Regions from separate parts of the Mycobacterium sp. M23085 genome, predicted to be linked through region 1. Evidence: riboswitches for the same ligand, from Rfam matches in the RefSeq annotation. Region 1 holds a riboswitch; the other holds the start of a gene.
What was found. A riboswitch is a leader RNA that binds a small molecule or an ion and turns the genes downstream of it on or off. The one in region 1 is predicted to bind S-adenosylmethionine.

Region 1 (6,673 bases):
GCACCTGGCGGGCGCCGACGGGCAACAGCCAGTCGATCGCTTCCGGGGGATAGGAGGGGCGCCCACGCTCGTAGGCCGCGGCCGCCGAGCCGAACGAGAGGGAGCGGTCGCGCCGCGAGCGGGTCATGCGTTAAGACGCGCCTTCCCTGGTGTCCGATTCGGCCAGCGCCAGTGTCTTACGGATCATTTCGCCGACGGCGTCGGTCTCCACCAGGAATCCGTCGTGCCCGCACAGGGAGTCCACCACCTGCAGGTCGGTGCAGCCAGGCAGCTGCTCGGCCAGCTCCTGCTGCAGGCGCAGCGGATAAAGCCGGTCGGAGGTGATGCCGCCGACCACCACCGGAACCGGGCAGTCGCCCAACGCTTTACGCACCCCGCCGCGGGCCCGGCCGACGTCGTGACTGTTCAGCGCCTCGGTCAGCACCACGTAGCTGCCCGCGTCGAAACGCTCCAGCAGCTTGTTGCCCTGGTACTCCAGATAGCTCTGCACCGCGTAGCGGCCGCCTCCAAATGGGGGGATCGGATCCTCGCCGGTTTGCCCGTCGTTGCCGAACCGGGTGTCGAGCTCGACCTCACCGCGATAGGTCAGATGCGCGAAGCGGCGGGCGATCGCCAGCCCGGTATCCGGCGCCAGCCCGGTGTCGTGATAGTCGCCGCCCTGCCAGTTCGGGTCGGCCTTGATCGCCGCGATCTGGGTGGACTGCGTGCCGATCTGATCGGCGGTGGCGCGCGCGCCCACCGCGAGCAGCAGCCCGGCCCGGACCCGGTCCGGGTGACCGACGATCCACTCCAAAGCCCTTGCGCCACCCATGGATCCGCCGACCACCGCGGCGACCCGTTCGATCCCCAGCGCGGTCAGCGCGGCGATGTCGGCCTCCACCTGGTCGCGAATCGTAATGCGGGGAAACCTTGAGCCCCAAGGCTTTCCGTCCCGGGTCCGCGAGCTGGGCCCGGTGGAGCCGCGGCAACCGCCCAGCACATTGGTGGCCAGCGCGCACCAGCGGTCGGTGTCGATCGGCGCGCCCGGCCCGACCATCCCGTCCCACCAGCCACCGGTGGGATGCCCGGGCCCGGCGGGCCCGGTGATGTGCGAGTCGCCGGTCAGCGCGTGCAGCACCACCACCACGTTGTCGCGCGTCGGCGACAGCTCGCCCCAGCGCTGGATGGCGATGTGCACGTCGTCGATGACCGCGCCGCTCTCGGTGGTCAGCGAGCCGATGTGGACGAAGCCGATTTCGCCTTCGTCGGGCAGCGTCTGGGTCGGGACGTCGGAGATCGTCATCGCCGGGCTCCTTAGAACGCCGCCACGGCCTGCGGATCGGTGCCGGACGCCCCCGCGGTCGCACCGAATTTGCTGGCCGCCGCGAAGCCGAGCTCCAGGTCGGCCAGGATGTCGTCGATGCCCTCGATGCCCACGGCCAGGCGCACCAGCCCCGGGCTGACCCCGGTGCTCAGCTGTTCCTGCTCGGACAGCTGGGCGTGCGTGGTGGACGCCGGGTGGATCACCAGGGAGCGCACGTCGCCGATGTTGGCGACGTGGCTGTGCAGCTGCAGCGCGTTCACGAACGCCTTGCCGGCCTCCACGCCGCCGGCCAGCTCGAACGCCAGCACAGCCCCGGTTCCCTTGGGCGCCAGCTTCTTTGCCCGCTCATGCCATGGCGAGCCGGGCAGGCCCGCGTAGTTCACCGACAGCACGCCGTCATGGTCGGCCAGGTACTCGGCTACCCGCTGCGCGTTGGCGACGTGGCGCTCCATGCGCAGGCTCAGGGTCTCGATGCCCTGCGCGACCAGGAACGCGTTGAACGGGGACGCGGCCGAACCGAGGTCGCGCAGCAGTTGCACGCGCGCCTTGAGCGCATAGGCCGGCGGGCCGAGCTCGGCGAACACCACGCCGTGGTAGCTCGGGTCGGGGGTGGTGAATCCGGGGAAGCGGCCCTGCGTCCAGTCGAAGGTGCCGCCGTCGACGATGACCCCGGCGATCGCCGAGCCGTGGCCGCCGAGGTACTTGGTGGCCGAGTGCACCACGATGTCGGCGCCGTGGGAGAACGGCTGAATCAGATAGGGCGTGGCGATGGTGTTGTCGACGATCAGCGGGACGCCGTTGGCGTGCGCAACCCCGGCGACCCCGGGGATGTCGAGGATGTCGATCTGCGGGTTGGAGATGGTCTCGCCGAAGAAGGCCTTGGTGTTCGGCCGCACCGCGGCCTGCCACGAATCGAGGTCGTCGGGGTCCGCCACGAAGGTGACGTCGATGCCGAGCTTGGCCAGCGAATAGTGGAACAGGTTGTACGTCCCGCCGTAGAGCCGCGGGCTGGAGACGATGTGATCTCCAGCACATGCCAGGTTCAATATGGCGAAGGTCTCAGCCGCCTGTCCCGAGCTCAGGAACAGCGCGGCCACCCCGCCCTCGAGCGCGGCAACGCGCTGCTCGACCACATCGGTGGTCGGATTGCCGATCCGGGTGTAGATGTTGCCCGGCACTTCCAGCCCGAACAGGGCCGCGGCGTGGGTGGTGTCGTCGAAGGTGTACGACGTGGTCTGGTAGATCGGCAGGGCGCGGGCGTTGGTGGCCGGGTCCGGGCGCTGACCTGCGTGCACCTGCTTGGTCTCGAACGACCAATGTGCGGTCGGATCGGCTTCGTGATCGGTTTCGTGATCGGAATTGGCGGGGCTCACGGGGTTGCTTTCTGCTGGTAGGGGAAGTCTGCCTGGGACGGCCGGGACGCACGACGGGGCGTCAACCGGCGCGGCCGACTAGCAGCGAAACACGATGAGGCGCGGATGGGCGACAAGATGGCACATCACGTTTCCCTGTCTACTCAGGGGCCCGTCATGGCGGACCCGCGCTTGCCGGATAGCCGGTTCGTGTGGCTACTCAACCTGGTCATCACCCGGGGCACCCCACCGCGGTTGGAGGGTTGCCGGCCAGCAAGCCGGGGCTTGATGCTGGCGCTCATGACCAATACAAAGACTATCTTACTGTGCCGAGTCGGTGCCAACTATCGCGGTGCACGTGCAGGTCGACGGCTGTCCAAACTCCCTTGCTACCGTGGCAGTCATAACGCTGAGCCCCCCAAAACTTTCCACCCATCATTGACGCCGGGAGAGGGACCGTGAGCGCCGAACAGCCGACCGTCATCTACACACTGACCGACGAAGCGCCGCTGCTGGCGACTTACGCGTTCCTGCCTATCGTGCGCGCCTTCGCCGAACCGGCGGGCATCGAGATCAAGACCAGTGACATCTCCGTGGCCGCCCGGATTCTGGCCGAGTTCCCCGATGATCTGACCGAAGAGCAGCGGGTTCCGGACAACTTGGGCGAGCTTGGGCGGCTGACCGAGCTGCCCGACACCAACATCATCAAGCTGCCGAACATCAGCGCCTCGGTCCCGCAGCTGATCGCCGCCGTCAAGGAGCTGCAGGGCAAGGGATACAAGATTCCGGACTATCCGCAGAGTCCAAAGACGGACGAGGACAAGCAGATCCGTGCGCGTTACGCCAAATGCCTTGGCAGCGCAGTCAATCCGGTGCTGCGACAGGGCAACTCGGACAGGCGTGCACCCCAGGCCGTCAAGGAGTACGCCCGCAGGCACCCGCACAGCATGGCGGACTGGTCGCCGGCCTCGCGCACACACGTCGCGACCATGCGGCACGGCGACTTCTACCACGGCGAGAAGTCGATGACGCTGGACCACGCCCGCAACGTGAAGATGGTGCTGGAGACCAAGAGCGGCGAGACCCTCGAGCTGAAGCCCAAGGTCGAGCTGCGCGACGGCGACGTCATCGATTCCATGTTCATGAGCAAGAAGGCCCTCGTCGAGTTCTACGAGGAGCAGATGCAGGACGCCTACGAGACCGGCGTGATGTTCTCACTGCACGTCAAGGCGACGATGATGAAGGTGTCGCACCCCATCGTCTTCGGCCACGCGGTCAAGGTCTTCTACAAGGACGCCTTCGCCAAGCACCAGGAGCTCTTCGACGAGCTCGGCGTCGACGTCAACAACGGACTGGTCGATCTGTACAACAAGATCGAGTCGCTGCCCGCGTCCCAGCACGAAGAGATCATCCGCGACCTGCACGCCTGCCACGAGCACCGCCCCGAGCTGGCCATGGTCGATTCGGCCAAGGGCATCACCAACTTTCATTCGCCCAGCGACGTGATCGTGGATGCGTCGATGCCGGCGATGATCCGCGCGGGCGGCAAGATGTGGGGCGCCGACGGGCGGCAGAAGGACACCAAGGCCGTCAACCCGGAGTCCACGTTCTCCCGCATTTATCAAGAGATCATCAACTTCTGCAAGACCCACGGTCAGTTCGACCCGAGGACGATGGGCACTGTGCCCAACGTCGGCCTGATGGCGCAGCAGGCCGAGGAATACGGCTCGCACGACAAGACTTTCGAGATCCCCGAGGGCGGTGTCGCCAACATCGTCGACCTCGACACCGGGGAGGTCCTGCTGACCCAGAACGTGGAGGAGGGCGACATCTGGCGGATGCCCATCGTCACGGACGCGGCGATCCGCGATTGGGTCAAGCTGGCCGTCACCCGCGCGCGAAACTCCGGCATGACCGTGGTGTTCTGGCTGGACACCGAACGCCCGCACGAGGTCGAGCTGCGCAAGAAGGTCAAGGCGTACCTGAAGGAACACGACACCGAGGGCCTGGAGATCCAGATCATGCCGCAGGTGTGGGCCATGCGGTACACGATCGAGCGCGCGATGCGCGGGCAGGACACCATCGCCGCGACCGGAAACATCCTGCGCGACTACCTCACCGACCTGTTCCCCATCCTGGAGCTGGGTACCAGCGCCAAGATGCTGTCCATCGTGCCGCTGATGGCCGGCGGCGGGATGTACGAAACGGGGGCGGGCGGTTCGGCGCCCAAGCATGTGCATCAGCTGGTCGAGGAGAACCATCTGCGCTGGGATTCCCTGGGTGAATTCCTGGCTCTCGGAGCGTGTTTCGAAGACATCGGCATCAAGACGGACAACAAGCGCGCCAAGCTGCTGGGCAAGACGCTGGACGCCGCGATCGGCAAGCTGCTGGAGAACAACAAGAGCCCGTCGCGCAAGACCGGTGAGCTCGACAACCGCGGCAGCCAGTTCTATCTGGCGCTGTACTGGGCGCAGGAACTCGCGCAATCCGACGACGACGAGCTGCGCAAGCACTTCGCGGCGCTGGCCGACGCGTTGGGCGAGAACGAAGAGACCATCGTGTCCGAATTGGCCGAGGCGCAGGGCGAGCCGGTCGACATCGGCGGCTACTACCAGCCGGACACCGAGAAGACCACGGCGATCATGCGGCCGAGCAAGACATTCAATGAGGCGCTAGCGGCTTCGACAGGCTAGGGCCGCAAGCGGGAAAGCCGGACTCGAGATGGCAGGCGAAACCAAGATCAAGGTCAAGGGCCGGGTCGTTGAGCTCGACGGCGACGAAATGACCCGCGTGATCTGGAGGTTTATCAAGGAACTGCTGATCTTGCCGCACCTCGATATCGATCTGGACTACTACGACCTGGGCATCGAGCACCGCGACCGCACCGACGACCAGGTGACCATCGAAGCGGCCTATGCCATCAAGAAACACGGTGTCGGCGTCAAGTGCGCGACCATCACCCCCGACGAGGCGCGCGTCCAGGAGTTCAATCTCAAGAAGATGTGGCTCTCGCCGAACGGGACGATCCGAAACATCTTGGGCGGCACCATCTTCCGCGAGCCCATCGTGATCTCGAACGTGCCGCGGCTGGTGCCGGGCTGGACCAAGCCGATCGTCATCGGCCGCCACGCCTTCGGTGATCAGTACCGGTCGACCAACTTCAAGGTCGACAAACCCGGAACGGTGGCGATCACTTTCACCCCCACCGACGGCAGCGAGCCGATGGTGCACGAGGTGGTGTCCATCCCCGAAGACGGCGGCGTCGTGATGGGGATGTACAACTTCAAGGACTCCATCCGGGACTTCGCCCGCGCATCGCTGAAGTACGGGCTGAACGCCAAATGGCCGGTGTACCTGTCCACCAAGAACACCATCCTCAAGGCCTACGACGGCATGTTCAAAGACGAATTCCAGCGCGTCTACGACGAGGAGTTCGCCGATCAGTTCGAGGCCGAGGGGCTGACCTACGAGCACCGGTTGATCGACGACATGGTCGCGGCCTGCCTGAAGTGGGAGGGCGGCTACGTGTGGGCCTGCAAGAATTACGACGGCGACGTCCAGTCAGACCTTGTCGCGCAGGGCTACGGCTCACTGGGGCTGATGACGTCCGTGCTGATGACCGCCGACGGCAAGACGGTCGAGGCCGAAGCTGCGCACGGCACCGTCACCCGGCACTTCCGTCAGTATCAGGCCGGCAAGCCGACCTCGACCAACCCGATCGCCTCGATCTTCGCCTGGACGCGCGGACTGGCTCACCGCGGCAAGCTGGACAACACCCCCGAGGTGACCGGGTTCGCGCAGACGTTGGAGAACGTGGTGGTGTCCACGGTCGAGAGCGGCAAGATGACCAAGGATCTGGCCATCCTGATCGGGCCCGACCAGAAGTGGCAGCAGAGCGAGGATTTCCTCAACTCGATCGCGGAGAACCTGGAGAAACGGCTGGCTAACTAGCCGGTGGCCGTTGCCGGTCGGCGCCGCCCGCGCACTCGTCGATGAAGTCGGCGATGGCCGCGGTGAC
Region 2 (6,673 bases), 200 kb from region 1:
GGATGCCAGAGCGTCGAAGCAAGGTCGGCCTCCCGGTTGAATCGGGAACGAAATTCGGCGTCCCCGGACCACTCGTGGGGAAGGAGCTTCAATGCGTCGCGACGCGGCAACCGTGGGTGTTGAGCGAGATACACCTCACCCATCCCGCCGGACCCCAGCAGGCGAATGATCGTGTACCCGGCGAAGGTCTGCCCGTTGGTCAACGGCAAAGCCTGGCTCATGCGCGCTTCGCGGTCAGGTGGATGACGACGGCGACGATGAAGAATACAGCCGCCAAACCGATGATCAGGCCCAGCTCATGATGGTAATTGTCCAACGCGACCGCACACGCTGCGAGCTCAGTGCGGGGAACTCCGTACTGGCTGCGGCAGTCGATGCCATCGACGGTGGTAACCGTCATCAAGAACCGCTCGCAGAACCAGACCACGGACGCGACACCGCCCAAAGCGAGGCACACGTTCCTGACGATCAGCGCACCAGTCGGCGTGCTCTTCGGGTTGGATTCGGCAGTCATCTCGCACTCCCTTGTCGTGACGCGGTGATCGTGGTGATCGCGATGGCCCAGAAAGGAGATCAGAACGGTGCAACGTTCTCGATGCTGACGAACATGCCGTGGCCGGTGCCGTCGTTGGTGAAGCGGGTGCCGTCGCCGTTGGGCAAGATCGTCCAGCCCTGCAGGCGATAGGTCTGGCCGTAGTTGAGGACGACGTCGTTCTGCGGGCTGGCGCTCCCGCCCGCAGCGAGGTTTCCGTTCATCCAGGAGAACGCCCCGCCCGCCGTCACGTTGGCGATGTCCCAGTGAAATCCCTCCCCGCCGCAGCGCAAGTAGGTTCCGGGAGGAGGGGGACACGGGGGCGGGGGATCAACGGGGGCCTGTGGGAAGCCCGGGAGGTACTGGCAACCAACCTTGTCGGCCTGGACATCGCAGCGCACCTTGCCCGATTCGGTCCTCACGTATTGCTCGGCGTGGGCGACCGGTACCCCAGCCATCGCCAGTGCGGCGACAACTGCGGCGACAATGGCGATCCGCTTCACGGTGCAGGGCCTAGCGAGCAAATGTCGGTGTCCGCACGAGACCAGGCACCGGAGTGTCATCATTGCGGGCACGGTTGGTGGAACCGGATGCATGCCGGTGGCATGGGCTGATCAGGGCCGATGCCGTCGCCGCTGTTCGGGTCGAACGTGGGCGGCGGATAGTACTGCCACGCCCCGCCCTGGCGCTGGTACCAGTCGCTCGAACCACCGCCGGGTTTGACACCACCGTTGTTGCACGTATGGGCACGGGCGGGCGCGGCGCTCAGTGCCGCGGTAGCGGTTGTGGCTGTTGCCAGAGCACCAACGACTCTGGTTAATGGATTCGTGATTTTCATTTGGACCATCGCGTTCTCGGGGTGGGTAGTCCGCACAGCTTGTCAATCCCCTAATGGGGGTTCTTAAATTGCAGATTGCCGTATTTCGGGCAGTAGTGGGTCGCTGAAAACCCCTCGAACATCGCTGCCCTATCCGATCGCAACCCCAGCTGAGAGACGAGAGCATCTGCGATGGCGTCCGGAGAATTTCCGCTATCGAGACCCTGGCACACCTGGTGGGCAATACGGATTAAGTCCGCGGGAGCCCCAGCGACCCCGACGTTGTTCGACTGCCGAACAAAGTCGTCGTCATTGCTGTCGGCGTGGGCCGTACCGACGGATAGCAACACCAGGGACACGGCCATGGCCGACGACGCCTTAATTAGCCTCACGGTCTTTCCTTTCCGAAATGGTGCGGGTTCCTATGGATGCACTACGCAGTCTTGGTGAAGCGGCCCTTCGTGGAAGCCTGTGAGCCCGGCACGGTCAAGGCAGCCTCGAGTGAGCGCGACGATGAGTAGATCGCCACGTTTTCCGAACGTGCTCATGATGCTGTTTTGATCCCATACCGCGCATTGTCCGCCGGGTAGAAAAGGCTGCTGTTGGCAATGACCGTTGAGGGCATTAACCCAGTTCTGGGGGAAGCAGCCCAATTTGAGGGCGTACATTCCGGTGGCGCCGCCCGGTTGCACAACCCAATAGTCAAGGCCTCGGCTATTGCAGTCTTGGTCGCCCTCCGAATAATTCCGCAGCCACGGACCGTCCCAGTAGGGCTGTGCTGTTGAGCTTGGTGCTGACGTCGGAGCGTAGGTCGTCGGGGGCGGTTGTGCGGCTAGCCCAGGATTCGCAGGCGCGGGTGTGGCCTCGACACCTGGATCAGATTGGCCGGTCACCGGGGTGTCCCAGCGGCAGTACTGCTGGTAATAAAGCACAAGGGGATCCGCAGTCGGTGGAACATCCCACGAAATGGGCGCAATTCGGATGGTGGGCCTGAAGTCGCCGTTTCCTAGCAATTCTGATTGCCCCGTGAGGTCAACGACAAATTGTGCGACGTTGCCATCGGTTCGCACCGACGTCAGCAAATTCGAAGGGTTATGCCTTGCTCTCGGGTCATGGTTCAGGCCCTTTTGAAGGTCCTCCATGCTCTGATCCATCTGTCCTGCAACCCATTCCGCCGGGCCAGGGTCGGGGGGTGACGAAAAAATCGTGATGCTGCCTTTGTGCCCATTCGAGCCCATCAGTTCGATCACGTACCCCATTCTCTGGGGCTTTGGCGGCTGACCAAACTCGACGGAAAGTGCCACCAGTTGGTCGCTTGGATGGGTTAAACTCGCCTGCTTCGCCCGGGCCATATCCGGTGGATACGTATTGACGATCCCAGGTGGAGGCGGATTCGGCTCGGGTGGCATATCCGGAGGCGACGTATCAACTGCGCAGCCCATCGTGTGCGGAAATGCAGACCATCTGTAATTATGGGTCGCGCAACCCGCCGACCAGGCGATCATGATAACGGCAGCGATGATGCCGATCGCCTTATAGGTTGATGATTTCATTCGGGGTAATTCTCGGATCGGGCTTCAGTTCCACAACCCTGGGCAAAATCGGGGATCGACGCTGTTGCACGGCGGGAAGTGTCCGTTGGGCGGTGGCGGTGGATCTGGTGGATAGCACCCCATGTGGTACGGCCAGGTGGGGTCCGGTTTCGCCACCCAGTTCGCAGGGCATCCCTGCGGCGCCTGCGGTGCCCCGACCAACGACAACGCGACAGCTGCCGCAGCGATGGTGCTCAGCATCATTTGCCCTCCGATTCTTCGAGGTCACGGCGTCCGGGCCGGGCGGGAGCCAGAATATCCCAACTTGGGATATTCAGAGGCGCGAATGTGCGCTGTCCGGGTGGAGAAATCCATCTACTCGGTGGAATACCAGCAGCTGTGTGCGTTGCTGCGGGAGTTGCGCCGGGAAGCTGGACTCACCCAGGTCGACGTCGCCGAGCGGCTCGACGTCCCCCAATCGTTCGTTAGCAAGTACGAGTCGGGCGAACGCCGACTGGACGTCATCGAGCTCCGCCACGTCGCCGCGGCCATCGGCACAACGCTCCAGGCCATTATCGAACGTCTGGACTAAGGCTGCCGCCCGCCTCCGGACTTTTCAATTTGCTTCGGGTTGGAACATTGGTTCGCTACCGTCTCAGCCGTGAAGCGGATCGACCGCCGCGGCCGCCAAGTGGCCGCCCTGTTTGGTGTCCTGCTGTTCTTCCTGGCCCTCGGCATGGGCGGCAGCCCCGCCCGCGCGGTGACGGACGAGGCTAACTTCGTGGCCGCCACCAGGGCCGACGGGATGGCCGGTACCGACCACGACCTCGTCGCCAACGGGAAATGGGTCTGCGATCGCTTCTTCGCGAGCGACTGGAACGACGACCAGATCGCCGCCAAGTTCCGCGAGACCAATCAGGTCGACGTCGCCCAGTCCCTGCGCTTCGTCGCCGACTCCGTGAAGTTCTTGTGCCCCCAGTTCACAGCCCGGGAGCACGCCCCCGCGGGAGGGGAGATGCACCAGGGAGGAACGGTCTGACGATGACCGGACAAGCCCCCTTTTCCGGCGACGTGGCGAGATGCGGCTAGCGGCTCAAAGGGCAGCGACAGTGACCGCGAGCACCATCCGCCTCACGGCTCAGAGCCGAACGGACAAAACACCCTTGCCCCGGTCACCCGTCTCGATACCATTAATCACGGCCAAGAGATTCGCCCGCACGCCTCCGAACGTGGGCGAACGGCAACCGCGCCACCCGGCACGGTGCCCTTCGGAGAAGGCCCGGGCTGGCAGGGAACGCTGCCGGTCAAGACGGGAGCACCAACCATGGACGAAGAGCCGTACCGCCACTACTGGCGCGTGATGTACCCCCAATTCGCCGACCCTGGTTCGACGGCGCACTGGTACGGAAAGTGGAAGACGTCCGAGATGTGCATGGGCTTGTTCGCCAAACGCCAGCAGGCCCGGCACGAGTGGCTCGCGACCGGCCCACGTCGGGGGCGCAAAGAGGCCCACGTGACCGCGGTCGTCACCCACCACGCGTCGCCGGTGCGGGCGCAGACGGTGAGGGTATGCCTCAGCTGCCTATGGGTTTCGCGGAACCTCGGCGAAGGGCACCCCTAAGACCGGTGGTTAGCTCCTGACCGGCGCGGTTACCGGTGCGCGTTGTCTGGCTTTGTGCTAAACGGGCTGACTTAGATGCGTGGTACTTGCTGGCCGGATATTTGAAAAAGGTTTGATAACCGCGCGTGCTTTGTCGACGCAAAACCCCACGCCACACGCCTAATTGTCCGATTTCCGGTGCCTAAATGCCGTTCCCGGAGTTCGCACCTGCACTTGATTTGCGCTTTAAAGGCCGTGTCCCGTCTGACTCCCATGCGACTTGTCGAGTCAGCTCACGGCGCTCGTCCAGCAGGGCGTCCGCCACGTCTACCGACGGCAGAGGACCACCCCGCTCCTGCGCAGCGCGGCGAAGAAGCGCCACCAAACGCAACTCGGAGTCGATGGTCACGACATCGCGCACGTGCCGAGCGTAGGTTGGGGCGCCTACCTTCGCACTTCACCTTCCGAGCTGGACGTCGCCTTCACCCCGCACCGATGCTCGAACGGTGGCAAATGCCAGCCCGGAAGAAAACCAGTCCGCCAAAGCGCGCGAGCACACGTGGGCTTGCGAATGGCCGGTCGAGATCAACGCCGGGGTCGGGTTGGGCGACGTGGCGTTGTAGGTCTACTGCTGGTTTATGCGGCGCTTGCCGAGCCAGGCCCGGTAGGCGAGGTAGCCCATCAACACGGTGAGGCCCCCGGTGCTGGCCAGGCCCAGGGCGGTGCCGTGGGTGCACACGTTCAGCACGAACAGGGCAAGGAATAGGACTGACATCGCCGCGTAGAGCGGGAGGCCGTACCGGGGGTTCCTCTTCACGCGCGCGTCCTCCCTGTCGTTGGCGTGCCTGGGATTCAGCATGCCAGTCACCCGTCCAGTGTGTGCTGTTGGCGGCATCAAGGTAGGCATTTGTCGGCGGCGTCCAGACCATCGGCGACCGCCGCCGTACCGAGGGCGATTTGACCGAGAGCAACGGGGATCCCTACGCCGGTCCCACCCTCGGGAACGGCCGTCAAGATGGCGACCGTGCCGCCCACAGGCTCTAGGAGGGCCTTCGTCGCGTCGTAAATGCTGCATCCGGGTTTGGCGGGCGCGGCGGCGGTCGGTGCAGCGGCCGCCGGGTTCGGCAGTGGGGTTGTCGAGGGGCTGGGCAGCGGTGATGCGGGCGGACCAGGCTTAGGCGCTGGAGGCGCGGTCATGCTCTGTTCTAACTGGGGAATGACCCCGGGCTGGATCGGTGAGGGCGGCGCCCCATCCGGGGTGTCCCATGGCGCAAAAGGCGGTGGATTGGGCCCGGCGGCATTGTCCTGGGTGAAGTCAACCAACTGGACGCCGTTGTGGTTGGTGGTTGCAGGTTGTGGCGGCCCACCGGTGTGGCCGGGTTGTGGCTGCCCCCCGTTGCCGCTGCTGCTTTGCGCTTGCCCGCCATGATCGGAGGTCGAGTTCTGCGGAAACCCACCGCCGCCGAGACCGGCAGTAGCGGCGGTGAGCTGGCCGGAAACCTTGGTGTCGGCCCCGTCGAGTTGCTCGGCGCGCAACCGGAGGTCAGCGGCGAACGCTTCCGCCTGAGCTTGGCGCGTGGCGCGTTCCGCCGGGCTGGTGCTGCGGGTGTCGGTGACCGACAAGTCTTCTCCGACAGTAAATCCCGTGTTCTGGGCGTCTTCGACGCCATAGAGGACTCGCCGCTGGGCCGCGCTGATGTCGCTGGCGCCGTTGCGGGCTATCCCGGCTGCCTGCCGCAGCTGGTCGGCTTTGCCGCTGACGACGGATACATCGGCTGCGGTGCGTTGCCGCAGTGCGTCGCCGCCAGCGCCGTGCCAGATGATGGATTGCGCCTGGTTGCGCATCGTCAGGAATGCGTCTTCCCAGCGGTCTGCGGTCTGGGTCCAGTAGGCGGCGGCGTCGATGAGGTGCTCGGTGCTCCATGCCTGGATCTGCGAGAGGGTGGCGGGCATCTAAACCACCGTCACGCCGGTGATGGCGCCGATCTCGGACGCCGACGTGGCCTCTTGGCTGGTGTAGTTACCGGCGGCCGTCGTCACCCCGGCGACGGTTTCCTGCGTCCGCGCGGTGAAGGACGCTGCGGTGACGCCGATCGCCGCGTTGACGGCGTTCACGGCAGCCGTGGTGGCCTGGAATGGTTGTCCGGGTGACGGCGGCGCACCCGCCAGTTGGGAGCTAAGCGCCTCCCACT

Region 2: it holds a riboswitch for S-adenosylmethionine, as region 1 does, so the genes downstream of both, ACIUM1_RS08445 (hypothetical protein) here and ACIUM1_RS09415 (bifunctional o-acetylhomoserine/o-acetylserine sulfhydrylase) in region 1, are expected to answer to the same signal.

What each region holds. Positions count from the first base shown of each region.
Region 1 is NZ_CP174280.1:2,085,183-2,091,855, reverse strand. Features, by position in the region: gene ACIUM1_RS09425 (class I SAM-dependent methyltransferase) at 1-127, opposite strand, end outside; gene ACIUM1_RS09420 (homoserine O-acetyltransferase) at 131-1,282, opposite strand; gene ACIUM1_RS09415 (bifunctional o-acetylhomoserine/o-acetylserine sulfhydrylase) at 1,294-2,676, opposite strand; SAM riboswitch class IV at 2,839-2,961, opposite strand; gene ACIUM1_RS09410 (NADP-dependent isocitrate dehydrogenase) at 3,114-5,348, shown strand; gene ACIUM1_RS09405 (NADP-dependent isocitrate dehydrogenase) at 5,377-6,606, shown strand; gene ACIUM1_RS09400 (alpha/beta fold hydrolase) at 6,599-6,673, opposite strand, start outside.
Region 2 is NZ_CP174280.1:1,884,781-1,891,453, reverse strand. Features, by position in the region: gene ACIUM1_RS08480 (serine/threonine-protein kinase PknH/PknJ) at 1-221, opposite strand, end outside; gene ACIUM1_RS08475 (hypothetical protein) at 218-514, opposite strand; gene ACIUM1_RS08470 (hypothetical protein) at 574-1,035, opposite strand; gene ACIUM1_RS08465 (DUF732 domain-containing protein) at 1,421-1,714, opposite strand; gene ACIUM1_RS08460 (hypothetical protein) at 1,772-2,902, opposite strand; gene ACIUM1_RS08455 (helix-turn-helix domain-containing protein) at 3,243-3,473, shown strand; gene ACIUM1_RS08450 (DUF732 domain-containing protein) at 3,543-3,920, shown strand; SAM riboswitch class IV at 4,080-4,198, shown strand; gene ACIUM1_RS08445 (hypothetical protein) at 4,206-4,502, shown strand; gene ACIUM1_RS08440 (hypothetical protein) at 5,107-5,298, opposite strand; gene ACIUM1_RS08435 (hypothetical protein) at 5,376-6,434, opposite strand; gene ACIUM1_RS08430 (hypothetical protein) at 6,435-6,673, opposite strand, start outside.